DNA from 3 places in the Rhizobium sp. 3T7 genome. Region 2 is predicted to be linked to each of the others. Evidence: riboswitches for the same ligand, from Rfam matches in the RefSeq annotation. Region 2 holds a riboswitch; each other region holds the start of a gene.
The links. A riboswitch is a leader RNA that binds a small molecule or an ion and turns the genes downstream of it on or off. The one in region 2 is predicted to bind cobalamin.

Region 1 (5,281 bases), 120 kb from region 2:
GATGCTCGGACGTAAGGTCCGCGACCCCTTGGGCATCGAGGGAGATGCGGTGGAGACTACCGGTCTCGGCCTACTGGATGTCGAGACGGAGATGGCACCGGAAAAGACGGTGCGGAACAGCGTCGCCGTGGCGGTGGAAGACGGCGCGCCGCTTGCAGGCTATCAGATCCACCTCGGCATCACCGTCGGAGAGGATTGCGGCCGGCCGTTCGCGATCATCGATGGAAAGCCGGACGGTGCAGTATCCGCAGACGGCCGGATTGCCGGCACATATCTGCACGGGCTCTTCACGAGTGACATTTATCGTGCCAATTTGCTGCGAAGTTTCGGTCTTTCGGGCGAAACGAACGATTACCGGGGGGGCGTCGAAAAAGCCCTTGACGACATTGCGGCCGAGTTGGAAGCCTGTCTTGACCGGCGCTGGCTTGACAAGCTCTTCGGTTAGATCTCGCCAGATATTTCGCGGCGGCGGCGATCGAGTTCTTCGCTATAGCGGCGGAGCGTATAGGCCTCGCTCAGCTGCCCGACAACCTTGCGCTCAATCAGATTGTTGACGACGGCCAGCGCTTCGCTTTCGGTCTTGTCGAAGATGGCGGCTGCCTGCTTGGCGTTCATCTGCGGCTGCAGGAAATCGTTCTTGTAGCGGATGAATTCGCTGAGATCCTTGCCGGTGTCGTCGGTGTCGGTCAGGTTCGCGTAAATATCCGGAACGAGCACCAGGCCGCTGTATTTGCCCGTGTCGTCCACCAGGACGACCCGCTGCGCCGAACCAATGGGGAAGCGCTCCTTGAACTCGTCGATCGAGAGAGTGGCGTTGGCGGTCTTCACATCGGCGCGCATCAGCCGGCCGACCGTTAGGTTGCGAATCCAGCCGACATCGTGGGCGCTGCGAATGCTCTCGCCACGCAGGTGGAAGCGCCATGTTGCGAAGGAGTAGCCGAAGGTGCTGCGCACGACGAGTGAGGAAGTGATGACGGCCGCAAGGACAAGCGCCGTGATCGGAAAGTCGCCGGTGATCTCCAGCGCCAGGAACGTCATCGTCAGGGGGCCGCCAATAACGGCGACTGCGAGCGAACTCATGCCGACGACCGCGTAGATGACGGGTGTCAGCGTCGCATGGGCGAAATAGGGTGCGGAATAGGCAAATAGCTTGCCGAGCAACGCCCCCATGAACAGCGACGCGAAGAAGAGGCCGCCTCTGAAACCCGAGCCGATCGAGATCGCGGAGGCGAAGGCCTTGAGGAGAAGCAGCCCAATGAGGACCGGAATAGCGACATCGCGCCCGAGATTGAGGTGCAGCGCTCCGTGTCCCGCTGACAGGACCTGCGGCGTGATAAGGGCCAGGAGACCGACGACGATGCCGCCAAGGGCAGGGCGCAGCGGTGTTGCGATGGAACTCCGGCGCGCCAGTTCCTCGATCGAGGCGACGCCCTGCATGATGAGAATGCCAACGCCCGCGCAGACGGCACCGAGCAGCAGAGCCGGGACATAGTCCGCCGGCATGACCGAGCCGAATTCGCCAACATCGATCAGGAAATCGCTGCCGGCCAGCAGCCGCGCGACCTGGGTCGCGACCAGTGCGGAAACGACGACCGGCGTCAGCGAGACGATGGTGTATGTGCCAATGATGAGCTCGAAGGCATAGAAGGCGCCGGTCAGCGGCGCATTGAAGGCCGCGGCAATCGCACCGGCCGCGCCGCATCCGACGAGAACGCGCAGGTCCGACCGGCGAAGCTGCAACTTCAGGCCAAGCTTCGAGGCCAGACCGGCCGCCAGCTGTGTGTAGCCGGCTTCCAGGCCCACCGAAGCGCCGAATCCGTTCGAAACTAGGTTCTGGACGGCCACCAGAATGCTGTCGGTGAGCGATAGCCGACCGCCATGCAGAGCGTTTGCCTCGATCGGGTCCACCATCGGCTTCTTACGGGTCTTGGCGAGGATGAACAGCAAAAGCCCGAGCAGGATGCCGCCGCAAACCGGTGCCGTCAGCAGCAGGAACTTGTTATCGATCTGCGAGGAGCTCAGCCTCTCGACGTCGCTGATTCCGAAGATCAGCCTGTGCATTGCACGGGAGGCCAGGCTCATGCCTGTCACAGCCAGCCCGGAGATCACCCCGACGATCGCGCCGGCGATAACCATCCCCATTTCGCTCCGCCGCAGCAGAGCGCGCATCCGCCCGATATCGAGAAGGGTGTGAAACGGGCCGAAGCGGCGGATATCGACTTTCAGGAGCATGGCAGGGAAACTAGGCGGGCGCTGGCGCGGTCAAGTGCGGTGAGGGGAAGGGCAATCGGTGGCGCGACCCGCTTGCGATGCAATTGCGGCAAAAGACCGGCGCTGGCAACAATTATTTGTGACGTAAGCCACTGATAAAAGACGATAAATATGGTAGAGAAGGTCGTCTAGACCGCGGCCCGAGGCATGCAATGTCGTTGTCGTGAGTGATGGCTCACGATTGACTTCGCCAGTGGCCTTGCCTAACGATGACTTCACAACGGATGGTTCCGGACCGGTTGAATCGGTACGGATGAAAAGGGAATGTGAAGCGGTGGACCCAATCCGGGCACCGTCATCATAGCCGACCCCGCGACTGTAGAGCGGTCAGGGTTTTCCGTCCGGCGTTGGTTCCCCGTGGTTGACGGTCTGCAATAGTGCAGGCGGGCGGCGCGGAAGCGGCGACGGAAAAGTCACTGGCAGTGCATCATGATCAACCGGGGCTGGACGCCTCTTAACGTCTACGAATCGTCCGCCTTTTCATGAAATGCAGCCGGGAAGGCGAGGAAGATCCGCTGGCACGATCTGGGCGACCGGTTTCCGGTCTGCCCCGATCGCAGCTAAAATCCGCGAGCCAGGAGACCTGCCAATCGTGCCGGGCGAACAGCCCATTCCTGGGCGATGCCCGCTGCCAGCACGGAGGTTGTCATGGCTGAAAGAGAGACTTTCCGGCTGCGTCTTGCAGCCGCTCCGGCTTCTCGCGGAAGACTTCCGCAGATCGGACAGTACTTTCCATGAACCCGATATCATCCGGCGCGACCTTCGTCTTGGGCGGTGCGCGCTCTGGAAAATCACGTTTTGCCGAGCAGTTGGTCGTTTCGACCGGTCTGGAGCGCCATTATGTGGCAACGGGCCGGGCTTGGGACGACGAGATGCGCGTCCGGATCGACAAGCACAAAGCCGACCGCGGCGATCTCTGGCATACCCAAGAAGAACCGCTCGATCTTGTCGGATGCCTGCGGGCGATCGATGGCCAGGGGCGGGCGATCCTTGTCGATTGCCTGACGCTTTGGGTCACCAATCTGATGATGGCGCAGCGCGACATGGGGGCGGCGTTCGCCTCGCTTGCCGCCTACGTGCCTAAGGCGCGTGCGCGCCTCGTCATCGTTTCCAATGAGGTCGGTCTAGGCATCGTTCCGGAAAACCGCATGGCGCGGGAGTTCCGGGATCATGCCGGCCGCTTGCATCAAATGATCGCGGCTGAAGCCGCGGATGTGTATTTTATCGCGGCAGGTCTGCCGCTGAAGATGAAGGGTTGAATTTCATGAACCAGCAGAAAATCCCGGCGACCGTGATCACCGGCTTTCTCGGCGCCGGCAAGACGACGATGATCCGCAATCTGCTTTCCAATACGAACGGCAAGAAGATCGCGCTGATTATCAACGAGTTCGGCGATCTCGGCGTCGACGGCGAGGTGCTCAAGGGCTGCGGCGCCGAGAATTGCACCGAGGACGACATCATCGAACTCACCAATGGCTGCATCTGCTGCACGGTTGCCGACGACTTCATTCCGACGATGACGAAGCTTTTGGAACGCGAACAGCGCCCCGACCACATCGTCATCGAAACCTCCGGCCTCGCGCTGCCGCAGCCGCTCGTTGCCGCCTTCAACTGGCCCGATATCCGCACACAGGTCACCGTCGATGGCGTGGTCACCGTAGTCGATAGCGCCGCCGTTGCTGCCGGCCGCTTTGCCGACGACCACGATGCCGTCGAGGCCCGCCGGGTTGAGGACGAGTCGCTCGACCATGAAAGCCCGATCGAGGAGCTTTTCGAGGATCAGCTGACCTGCGCCGATCTGATCGTGCTCAACAAGACCGATCTTCTCGATGCGGCAGGCCTCGGTCGCGTGCGCGACGAGGTCGCTTCCCGTATTGCCCGCAAGCCTGTCATGATCGAGGCGCGCAATGGCGAGGTTCCGGCGAGCGTGCTGCTCGGGCTCGGCGTGGGTACCGAAGACGATGTGATCAACCGCAAGTCCCAACATGAACTCGAGCACGAGGACGGCCTACCGCACGACCACGACGAGTTCGACAGCTTTGTCGTGGAACTCGGCCCCGTTGCCGATCCTGCCGCCTTCGTGGGCGCGTTGAAGTCGATCATCGGCCAGCATGACGTGCTGCGCCTCAAGGGATTCGTCGATGTTCCCGGCAAGCCGATGCGTCTGCAGTTGCAGGCGGTCGGAAGCCGCATCGACCACTATTTCGATCGCGCCTGGGCGCCCGGCGAAGCGCGCGGTACTCGCCTGGTCGTCATCGGCCTGCACGAGATGGACGAAGCGGCAGTTCGCAAGGCGATAGAAGCGCTGGCATAAGGCAGACCAATGCATCTGCTCCTGGCACAGCAGGGAACGATAAGTGACGGCGAGGAGGCGATCGATCTTGGTCAGTCTCCGGGCGATGTCCTCTTTTTGTCGGCGGCCGACACCGAACTTGCTGCAGTGGCGGCCGCGTATGACGAGGCGGCCGCTGGCTTCGGGCTGCGGCTGGCAAGCCTGATGAGCTTGAAGCATCCGATGTCGGTCGACGCCTATATCGAGCGGACGGCCCGGCATGCGAAGCTGATCGTCGTCAGGGCGTTGGGTGGCGCAAGCTATTTCCACTATGCACTCGAGGCGCTTCATGCGGCGGGAGCGCGCCATGGCGCGCTTATCGCCGTGCTGCCGGGAGATTCGAAGCCGGACGCGGGTTTGTCGCCGTTTTCGAATGTTCCGCTTGAAGATTTAAATGCCCTCTGGGCCTATCTCATCGAAGGTGGCGACGCCAATTCACGTGCGTTTCTCGCTTATGCCGGCGCGATGCTTTCAGGAAGTGAAAAGCCCGAAGCGGCATCGCCGCTGATGAAGGCCGGGATCTGGTGGCCGGGCAAGGGCGTCGTTGGTGTCGAGGAGTGGAAAGCGGCATGCGATGAGCGGCTTCGGTTCCTGCAGGGGGCGTCGCATTCGCCTGTCGTTGCAGTCAGCTTTTATCGGGCGCTCGTGCAGAGCGGCGAGACCAGGCCTGTCGAAGCC
Region 2 (5,281 bases):
GCGCCGCACAGGTCCTGCTGGAAGAAGGAATTGCCAAACCGATCCTGATCGGTCGCCCGCAAGTCATCGAGACTCGCCTAAAGCGCTACGGCCTACGCATTCGTCCATTGGCCGATTTCGATGTCATCAACCCGGAAGACGATCCACGCTTCCGCGAATATGTCGATCTCTACTTCTCGCTCGTTGGACGTCGCGGCGTCATTCCGGAGGCAGCGCGTACCATCGTTCGTACCAACACGACTGTCATCGGCGCCCTGGCCGTGAAGCGGGGTGAGGCAGATGCGCTCATCTGTGGGCTGGAAGGCCGCTACGAGAAACATCTGCGCGACGTTCGCCAGATCATCGGCAAGCGACACGACGTGTGCGACTTCTCGGCGCTCAGCCTGCTGATCTCGCAGCGCGGTGCCACCTTCTTCACCGACACCTACGTCACCTTTAATCCGACTGCGGAAGAGATTGCGGAGTCCACGGTTCTTGCCGCCGAGGAAATCAAGCGCTTCGGCATCACGCCGCGAGCTGCCCTCGTATCCCATTCGAATTTCGGTTCGCGTGAGTCCGAGAGCGCGACGAAGATGCGGGCCGCTCTCAAGCTCGTGCGTGAGGCGGCGCCGGATCTCGAAGTCGACGGCGAAATGCACGGCGAAAGCGCGATCTCCGACGCCCTGCGCAAGCGCGTCATGCCCGACACGACCCTGCACGACGAAGCGAACCTCCTGGTTTTCCCGAACCTCGATGCAGCCAACATCACGCTCGGCGTCGTAAAGTCGATGATCGACGGGTTGCACGTCGGGCCGATCTTGCTCGGTGCAGCCCTGCCCGCGCACATTCTGGCGCCGTCCGTCACTTCCCGCGGCGTGGTCAACATGGCCGCCCTCGCTGTCGTGGAGGCTTCACAGCCGGCGTGATTTGCCGCAGATCGAGAAAATGCGGTAGGATTCCGACCGCAGCTCGTTAAGACAAACGAGCTAGCAATGAAGGCGCGGCGAAAAAGCCGCGCCAGACGACCCTGCTATTTGCTCATCGATGGGACGATGCCTTGAACCGCTGGATTCTGTCACTCATAGCCGCATTTACTTTGACCGGCCCGAGCTACGCCCAGATGCCGGCAATCTGTGGTGATCTGCGCGCCCGCCTTGCCGACCTGCCGCAGATCATCGGCAGCACGCCCGAGGTGCGCAAGTACGCCAGCGCTATCGCAGAACAGAACCTTGAGCTTCGCAAGGTGCGCAGCGATCTGCGCCAGAGCGGCTGCACGAGCGGCAGCATGGTGGTGATCGGCGACGACGACGGATACTGCGGGGAACTCGAGCGTGCAGAATCCAAGATGGTCGACAATATCCGCTATCTCCAGCAGCGTCGCGACGAGCTGCGCGGTCAAAGCGAGGATGTCCGCACGAGGAACGAACTTCTTGCCGCGCTCGATGACAATGGCTGCAACGAGGAACAATGGCCCGCCGACAGCGCCGAAGGATATGCGCCGCCACCAAGTATCGAAGATCAGGCGCTGCGAAGCGACACGTTCATTCCGTTGGGTGGTGATCCCAGCCGGCGCCGCGATGGTCTCCCGGGCATGTCGCCGCTCTCTCATCTGAACACCGTCTGCGTGCGAAGCTGTGACGGCGGCTTCTTTCCGTTGAGCTCGAACGCAACATCCCAGGACTTTGCCCGCGATGCCGACACCTGCTCGAAGATGTGTCCCGGCATCGACACCGAGCTCTTCTATCACGACGTCTCCAGCACCGAGACATCGCAGATGATCTCCGCGGCGACAGGCGCGCCCTACAGCGCCATGCCGAATGCCTTCGCCTACAAGAACCGCAAGCCCGGCGAAAAATCGTCCTGCAGCTGCGATCTCAACGCCTACTACGAGCGGATGCGAAAAAGCCAATCCATCAGCGAACCGCCGCAGGGGTCGATCACCACGATCGAAACCAAGAAGCCCGAGACCAAGAGCCCGACCGCCGCACTCGCGGTTCCGCAGCCACAGGTGCCTGACAGGCCTTACGACCCGGCAAACAAGGTCCGTCAGATCGGCCCGCAGTTCCTGGCGGGCGACCAAGGCACGATCGACCTCAAGAACCCGGCAAAGCCAGGTCCCCAACCGCAGCAATAGTAGCCGCCCAGTCTGCAGACTTGCCCCAACGATCCATAAACACAAGCTCCTCCAGCGGTAGGCGCTGGCGCCAACCTTTGACCGCCAGTTCCGGTTGGTCATAGAGCTGATCGACGTAGCCTAGGCACAGCCAGGCAACGATCTCCACCCGCTCGGGAACGCCGAGAATCCCCTTGATATCGGACTCGTGAAAGATGCTCACCCAGCCGACCCCGACACCTTCGGCGCGCGCTGCCAGCCACAAATTCTGCACGGCGCAGACCGTTGAGTAGGAGTCCATTCGCCGGTTGTGGGTTCGTCCGAGAACGACATCACCGCAGCGATCGGGATCACAGGTGACGCAAATGCTGAGCGGTGCGGCTCGGATGCCCTCCAGCTTCAGCGACCGGTAGAGCTGCTGTCGCTCCCCCTGAAACATCTCGCCGGCCTCGCGATTAGCGCGATCGAACGCCTGCCAAACCGCCTCCTTCATCCGCTGATCGCGCACCAGGATGAAGTTCCAGGGCTGCATGAATCCGACAGACGGCGCGTGGTGCGCAGCCGTCAAAAGCCTGCTGACGACGTCGTCGGGTATGGGATCCGGGAGAAACTCCGAACGCACGTCACGGCGCGTCGAAATCGCCCTGTAGACGGCGTCACGGTCCTCGGTCGAAAAGGCTGCAGCTCCCGACAGGGAGCTTGAATGGTCTGGTCGCATCGTCAATCCCCAACAACACAACCGCCCGCCGTCCACGCGGGTCAGTCTATGATGTCGGGCCGGTCTTCTGACTTGGCGTCATCCGACTGCCGCGCCTTCCCGGTACTGGACCAGTGGCGTGTTGCGGCAGTCGTCAGCCTTACAGCGTTGGGCACGTTTCGGTCTCTCACCGAATTCCCGATTCTCCCGCCTGAGACGGGCACCCGACGGACGGTCTATGCCGGCAAAAATCACGCGATGCAATCCCTCAAGAAGAGACCGGGTAGTAACGCACATAGGCGAACTCATCGCCCGACGGCGACCAGTTCGGCACGTTGATCGTTCCCTGCCCGCCGAAGAGATCGAAGAGTGTTGTCAGGTTGCCCCCATCCATGTCCATCAGCCGCAGCCGTACATTGAGATCGCGCGGGTGGTCGAAGACGTCGGGATCGTAGGAAAGGACCAGGACTTTATCGTTGTTGGGCGAAGGATGAGCAAACCAATTCCCATAATTGTCGCTGGTGATCTGCTCGAGGCCGGTCCCATCCGGGTGAATGCGCCAGATCTGCATGAGGCCTGTGCGGCTGGAATTGAAGTAGATCCATTGGCCGTCAGCGGAGTAGTCCGGCCCGTCATTGCGCCCCTCGCCGTGCGTCAATCGCTTTTCTTCGCCGCCATCCACGGAAATCGTGTAGATATCGAACAAGTCGTTGCGGATGCCGCAATAGGACAGTTGCGTCCCGTCGGGCGACCAGCCGTGCCAATAGGATGGCTGATTTTGCGTCACCAGACGCGGCGCGCCGCCTTCGGCGGGTAACACATAAATCGTCGACTTACCGAACTCAATCTTATCGGAAATGACGATCTGACGGCCATCAGGCGAAATGCCATGATCATTGTTGCAGGCCGTGGCAAAGCCGGTATCGACCTTTTCGACCTTGCCCGAACCGTCAAGCGCCAGACGGTACAGAAGACCGTCACCGTTCAGCAGAAGATAGCTACCATCGGGTGAAAAGTTCGGCGCCTCCACGAGTTGCGTGGTTTGCCAGACGACGCGCGCCTCGCGTGTCGTGATGTTGTAGATCTCGACGGAACTGCGCAATCTGAATCCTCCTGACATCGACCTCCGTCAGACCTACGACGGCCCGCCACGCAGCACAAGCAAATGCACCACGCCAGCTTCCACTGGACGTGTCTCTTGGGCGATCGGCGCCTTATCCACCACTCACAAATGCGGGAAACCTAACGGTTCATCTAGCATTCATGACGAGGATGTGACAGTTCGGTGAAGCTTTTATGACGTTGGAGTTTTCCGGTTGATCGCGTTGGTAATGAGGTCTGCAGCGGCAGCGCGCTTTGCGTCGCTTTCCACCGATTTCGGAGGAAGCGTCCGGTCGCCTGCTATACGCACAGCGCTCGGCGTCGCTCTTTGCGCCCTGCTTGCTCTCTTTGCTACGGCCGCGGTCGAGATAATTGCCCGCGATGGGCTGACCGACGTGCGCGAATTCCTGACATCGCCGGCGCGTCCCGGAATGACGACCGTTGTGATGTTGACTGTCCTGATGCTGTCGCTCGATGCCGCCTTGGGAAGACAATTCATTTCGGCGTTGATCGTTCTACCGCTGGTCTTCGTTCCCGCCATTGTCTCCAACCAGAAGCAGCATTACCTCACGGACCCCCTTTATCCATCCGACGTTCTTTTCGGGCGCCAGATCATGGAACTGCTTCCTGTCATGGTGCGCGACCGCCCCTGGACTGCTGTTGCGATGGTTGTCGGCATTGCCCTTTCCGCTGGCGCGATTGTCATCCTCTGGCGCTTCGCCTGGCGCAACTTCCCGAAACTCTCAAGGACCTCTCGCCTCCGCCACCTGTGCGTCGGCCTCCCCGTTATCGCGGCTTTCGGGTCATTAATGGACTATTCCCAGTATTCCTTCATCCGCGACCGCCTTCAGGTGGTTCCGATGATGTGGGACCAGAAGGAAAACTACCGCAGCAACGGCTTCATCCTCGCCTTCATCTTCAATATTCCGATGGCCGACGTTGCAGCACCGGCCGGCTTCGGTACGCAGGCGCTTGATGCTATCCCCGGCCGGAACTACGGCTATCTCAGCGGCCCACGAGAAAAGCCCGACGTGATCATGCTGATGAGTGAATCGTTCTGGGATCCGACCCGACTGAAGACGCTGAGCCTGTCGCCCGATCCCATGCCGACTATTCGCGCCGAGCAGTCTGGCCATGTATTCTCACCGGAGTTCGGCGGCATGACCGCCAACGTCGAATTCGAGGCGTTGACAGGCTTTTCCAATGCCTTCCTACCATATGGCAGCATCCCCTATCAGCAATACATTCGTCGCGATGTTCCCTCGCTCGCCACGTTCTTCCGCGGCGAGGGCTATGCGGCGCGCGCGCTGCATCCATTCAGCGGCTGGTTCTGGAACCGCAACGAAGTCTACAAGGACTTCGGTTTCGAGCAGTTCCGCTCTGAAGAAACC
Region 3 (5,281 bases), on a different contig from region 2:
GCCTGCTTGGCTCCGCGGCGGTTGCCGGCGTCGTCAGTCTCCTGCCGGTATCATTCGCTAGAGCGGCTGACGACGGCAATGCAATCCACCCCTTCCGATTCAAGGCCTCTGATCAGCAGCTTGCCGCTCTGCGCCAGCGGATCAACGCAACCCGATGGCCGGAGCCGGAAACGGTGACCGACAGTTCGCAAGGTGTACAGTATGCAACGACCCGGAAACTCGCTCGCTACTGGGCAAACGAATATGATTGGCGCAAGGTCGAAGCCCGGCTGAATGCTCTGCCGCAGTTTACGACGACGATCGATGGGGTGGACATCCACTTCATTCACGTTCGTTCGAAGCACAAGGATGCGCTGCCGCTCATCGTCACACACGGATGGCCGGGCTCTGTCATCGAGCAGTTGAAGATCATCGAGCCGCTGACGAACCCGAGGGCGCACGGCGGCACGGCGTCGGATGCCTTCGATCTGGTTATCCCGTCGATGCCCGGTTACGGCTTTTCCGGTAAACCAACCACGACCGGCTGGGACCCGATCCGCATTGCGCACGCCTGGATCGAATTGATGAAGCGGCTTGGCTACACCAGATACGTGGCGCAGGGCGGCGATTGGGGCGATGCGGTAACCGAACAGATGGCTCTGATCGCTCCTCCGGAATTGATCGGCATTCATGTCAACATGCCGGCGACCGTTCCAGCCGATATCGCCGCGGCGCTTCAACCCGGCGGCACGCCACCGAAAGGCCTCTCGCCCGAAGAACAGCATGCCTATGATCAACTGGACGATTTCTACAAGCACGGGCTTGGCTATGCGATCGAAATGGCGAACCGTCCGCAGACGCTCTATGGGATCGCGGACTCGCCGGTCGGTCTGGCAGCATGGATGATCGACCACGATATCCGCAGCTACGAGATGATCGCACGCGTCTTCGATGGAAAGGCCGAAGGCCTGACGCGGGACGATATCCTGGACAACATTACACTCTACTGGCTGACGAACACGGCCGTCTCGTCGGCGCGGCTCTACTGGGAAAACAAGCTGGCGTTCTTTGCCGTCAAGAATGTCACCATTCCGGTCGCTGTTAGCATTTTTCCGGATGAGATCTATGCGGCTCCGCGCAGCTGGACGGAACGCGCCTATCCGAAGCTCATCCACTACAACAAGCTCGACAAGGGCGGGCACTTTGCTGCCTGGGAGCAGCCGAAGGGCTTCGCTTCGGAGCTCAGAGCAGCCTTCCACTCGCTGCGGTCGGCGTAGGGGCGGTTAGGACGGCGCTTCAGCGGCGCCGTCTCTTTGGTGACGGTAATCTGCGCGAAGAAGGTCTCGGGAAACCGCCGGGATCGAAGGAGAACCAGGAATGCGTGACGTCGTCGAATTGCAGTTCGATCTTACCCCTCCCACTCGGGAACAGATGGAGCAGCTTGTGGCGGACCTCAGCGAGGAGGATCGCCATCTGCTTTTGGAGCATGGTGAGGAGGCGCCATTCTGTGGCGTGTTCCTCCACGAGCGACGCGAGGGGTTCTTTACCTGCCGGCTCTGCGGCCTTCCGCTGTTCAAGGCCATTGCGAAATTCGAAAGCGGTACAGGCTGGCCGAGCTTCACGGCCCCGGCAGCCGACAATCACCTGCGGCGCGTTCGTGATACCCGCTACGGCATGCTCAGAACGGAAATCGTTTGCGCGCGTTGCGACGCGCATCAGGGGCACGTCTTTCCCGACGGCCCGCCGCCGACAGGCGAGCGCTTCTGCATCAATTCTGGGTCGCTCGAGTTCACCCCGAAAGGGCAGCCGCTTCCCGACAAGCTTGGCCACGGTGGCCCAGAAGGAGAGCCAGCACGATAGATGCTGGCCGTGCCGGAGCGCAATCGTCGGCGTCGAGACGGCGAATGCTCCGGCCCACAGGCGAGTTTTAACCGATCATCAACGCTGATGGGCGACTTCCTTGCGATTTGTCGCAACTGGCGTGCGGCCCAGTCTGTTGATGATTGCGCAATGCACAGGTCCGTCTATTTTGGCCGCATCAACTCGGCGCTTCAACACTTCGCGCGCAACCGGGGCAGGGGATCATGAAAGCGGCCTTCCATACGACCTTGGGGATCTTCGTGGTCCTTCTACCAGCAGCGGCCTTTTGTCAGTCAGGCGGTTGGCAATCCAACGGCAGTGGTACGAGCACCTGGCATGTGTCGCCATCGGAAGGCACCTGCAACGTCAGTCAGGCGCAGAACCGGGCCCGCCGCGCTGGCATCTACCGCACCGACCTTGTCTATCGTGACGAGAACGTTCTGACGCTGAGGGGACTGACCGAATGGGGCGATCGTCGGGAGATCACCTTTGCCAACATCCGAGGATGTCCTGAGGTCGGGTTTCAAGATATGCAGCAGAGCCAACCCGCACGAGCGCCAACCAATCGATGACTTGACGTCGCACGGCTCGCCGGCGTAACTGAGCGCGACGGTTCCCCAAGGACGACTCTAAGGGGATTAATAGGGAACACGGTGAGGACGACCCAAGAGGGACCAAAACCGTGGCTGCCCCCGCAACTGTAGGCGGATTGTCGCTCATCCGAGGTCGATTAGGACCATGTCACTGCGAACCAAATCGCGGGAAGGCAGATGAAGGCATATATCCGTGAGCCAGGAGACCTGCCGTCAATCACGATCCAATCACCCGGGCGGGGATGCCCGGAAAGGAACAGCCATGATTGACCTGAGCCTTCACCGATATAGAGCCTACATCCGTCTCGATTGGGTTTTCCGCCGCTAGCATTAACTCGGCGTGCCGTCATTCCATGCGGTTACGCCGGCAATAGACGCTGGCCCCTTTCCTCCTAATCGAGATTCCCTATGCGTAGATTTCTTGCAGCCATTGCGCTTGCCTTCGGCTTTGGCTTGGCAGCGCCAAGTCTTGCCGCCACCCAGTATCCATTGACCATCAACAATTGCGGCCGCGAGGTCGTCTTCAATAAGGCGCCGGCGAAAATCGTATCGGTCGGTCAGGGCATGACCGAAGTTCTTTTCTCGCTCGGGCTGGCGGACAGGATTGCCGGAACGGCAGTCTGGGTCGGCCCGGTTTTGCCGCAATATGCCGAAGTCAACGCGAGGATCAAACGGCTTGCCGACAACGATCCGAGCTTTGAATCCGTCGTCGGTCAGGAGCCGGATCTGGTCGCCGCCGAGTTTGAGTGGCACGTCGGTCAGCAAGGGTCCATCGGCAAGCGGGAGCAATTCGCCGAACTCGGCATCAATACCTACATCGCGCCGGCGGATTGCGTCGCCAAGATCAATGCCGACAGCGGCGACGGCGTTCGCAAGGAACTGTTCACGATGAACCTGATCTATCGGGAGATCGCTGAGCTGGCCGAAATCTTCGACATCACGGACCGCGGCAATGCGCTCATCGCCGAACTGCAGCAACGCGAAGCGCGGGCTGTCGCATCGGTTGCCGGTACCGCTGCGAAGAACCTCCCGGTCGTCTTCTGGTTCTCCAGCAAGGAAATCAACGGCGATGCATTCATCGCCGGAAAGAACAGCGCCCCGGCCTATATCCTGAAGATGCTCGGTGCGAAGAATGTGGTCGCGACAGACGAGGAGTGGCCGCTCGTCGGCTGGGAGACGATTGCAGAGGCCAATCCAGCTGTTATCGTCGTAGCCACGATGGACCGGCGCCGCTATGGGGCGGATGACCCCACGGTAAAGCTCAACTTTCTGGCAAAGGACCCGGTCACGAGCCAACTCGATGCCGTCAGGAATAAGCGCTTCGTCATGATGGATGCCCAATCGATGAACCCGACGATTCGGACGATCGACGGGATCGAGATACTGGCGAAGGGCATCAGTTCCTTCGGTCTGGCGCAGTGAGCGGCGCCATTCTCAGGCAGTCGGTACGGTGGGCGCATGGTGCGCTCGCCGTTGCTGCATTCTCCCTGCTTGCTCTAATGATTGGTCTCGCCGTTTCGATCGGGGAGATATCGATCCCGTTGGCGACGACCGCGAAAGCGGTGTCGAACCGCCTCCTCGGTACGACTTTCGAGCTTAGCCGCATCCATCAAGGCATCATCTGGGACTATAGATTGAGCCGAGCCTTGGTGGCCGCAAGTGCCGGGGCGTCGCTCGCGCTCAGCGGCGCGGTTCTGCAGGCGTTGCTGCGCAACCCGTTGGCCGAACCCTACGTGCTCGGCGTTTCCGCAGGAGCCTCGACCGGCGCTGTTGGCGTGATGCTGCTCGGCTTCGGCTATGGTGTTCTCAGCCTGTCCAGCGGCGCCTTTATCGGCGCCGTGATCGCCTTCCTGCTCGTTGCCTTTCTTGCGGCAGGCGCCGGAGGCACTAGCGAGCGCATCATTCTTTGCGGCGTCGCCGGATCGCAGCTCTTCAATGCGGCCACCTCCTATATCGTCACGACCTCGGCAAATGCCGAGCAGGCGAGGGGCGTCATGTTCTGGTTGCTTGGCTCGCTGAGCGGTGTCCGCTGGCCTGACGTCTATCTGGCCGTGCCGGTGACGGTGCTCGGCTTCATCGTTTCGCTGTTCCATGTGCGGGCGCTGGATGCCTTCGTCTTCGGAACGGACGCGGCGGCATCGTTGGGTATTGCGGTCAGGCGTGTGCAGGTGGTGCTTCTTGGAACAACGGCGCTGATGACAGCAACCGTGGTCAGCATGGTTGGCGCAATCGGTTTTGTCGGACTGGTCATCCCGCATGCCGCGAGGTTCCTCGTCGGGCCCACGCATGATCGCCTGCTTCCGGCGACCGTGCTCGGCGGCGCGATCTTCATGGTCGGCGCCGATATCATCTCGCGGATCATCATCCCGCAACAAGTCTTGCCAATCGGGGTCGTCACGGCCTTGTTCGGCGCGCCTGCCTTTGCGGTCATCCTTTATCGCGCTCGGAGGACGGCATGAGCATCAGCCTCGACAATGTGAGCTTTACAGCAGGCAACTCGCTGATCCTCAACGGCGTCAGCCTGACGGTGCAGGCAGGAACGGTTCTCGGGCTGCTCGGGCCCAACGGATCCGGCAAGTCGAGTCTGTTGCGGCTGATCTGCCGGTTGCGGAAGGTGCGCAGCGGCATTGTTCGTTTGGGCGAGAGCGACGTTTCGACTATGGCGCGGAGCGATCTCGCGCGCCGTGTTGCTTTCGTCGAGCAGCAGGCGACAACCGAGACGCAGTTGACCGCAAAGGATGTTGTGCGCCTCGGGCGCACGCCTCATCGCAGTCTCCTGTCGCCCTTGGGTGCAAAGGATGATGCTGCCGTGGATGAGGCGCTCTCGCGCGTCGGCATGGAAGGCCGAG

Region 1: linked by a shared signal. The riboswitch ahead of cobU (bifunctional adenosylcobinamide kinase/adenosylcobinamide-phosphate guanylyltransferase) and the one ahead of bluB (5,6-dimethylbenzimidazole synthase) in region 2 are both predicted to bind cobalamin.
Region 3: linked by a shared signal. The riboswitch ahead of K9B32_RS19310 (ABC transporter substrate-binding protein) and the one ahead of bluB (5,6-dimethylbenzimidazole synthase) in region 2 are both predicted to bind cobalamin.

What each region holds. Positions count from the first base shown of each region.
Region 1 is NZ_JAIQXS010000001.1:264,386-269,666, forward strand. It holds gene K9B32_RS01305 (cobyric acid synthase) at 1-445, shown strand, start outside; gene K9B32_RS01310 (chloride channel protein) at 442-2,232, opposite strand; cobalamin riboswitch at 2,480-2,877, shown strand; gene cobU (bifunctional adenosylcobinamide kinase/adenosylcobinamide-phosphate guanylyltransferase) at 3,006-3,530, shown strand; gene cobW (cobalamin biosynthesis protein CobW) at 3,536-4,585, shown strand; gene cobN (cobaltochelatase subunit CobN) at 4,595-5,281, shown strand, end outside.
Region 2 is NZ_JAIQXS010000001.1:389,270-394,550, reverse strand. It holds gene K9B32_RS01980 (NADP-dependent malic enzyme) at 1-905, shown strand, start outside; gene K9B32_RS01975 (DUF2865 domain-containing protein) at 1,037-2,113, shown strand; gene bluB (5,6-dimethylbenzimidazole synthase) at 2,073-2,810, opposite strand; cobalamin riboswitch at 2,850-3,032, opposite strand; gene K9B32_RS01965 (TolB family protein) at 3,058-3,891, opposite strand; gene K9B32_RS01960 (LTA synthase family protein) at 4,121-5,281, shown strand, end outside.
Region 3 is NZ_JAIQXS010000014.1:65,366-70,646, forward strand. It holds gene K9B32_RS19295 (epoxide hydrolase family protein) at 1-1,256, shown strand, start outside; gene msrB (peptide-methionine (R)-S-oxide reductase MsrB) at 1,357-1,839, shown strand; gene K9B32_RS19305 (hypothetical protein) at 2,064-2,411, shown strand; cobalamin riboswitch at 2,433-2,662, shown strand; gene K9B32_RS19310 (ABC transporter substrate-binding protein) at 2,841-3,854, shown strand; gene K9B32_RS19315 (FecCD family ABC transporter permease) at 3,851-4,891, shown strand; gene K9B32_RS19320 (ABC transporter ATP-binding protein) at 4,888-5,281, shown strand, end outside.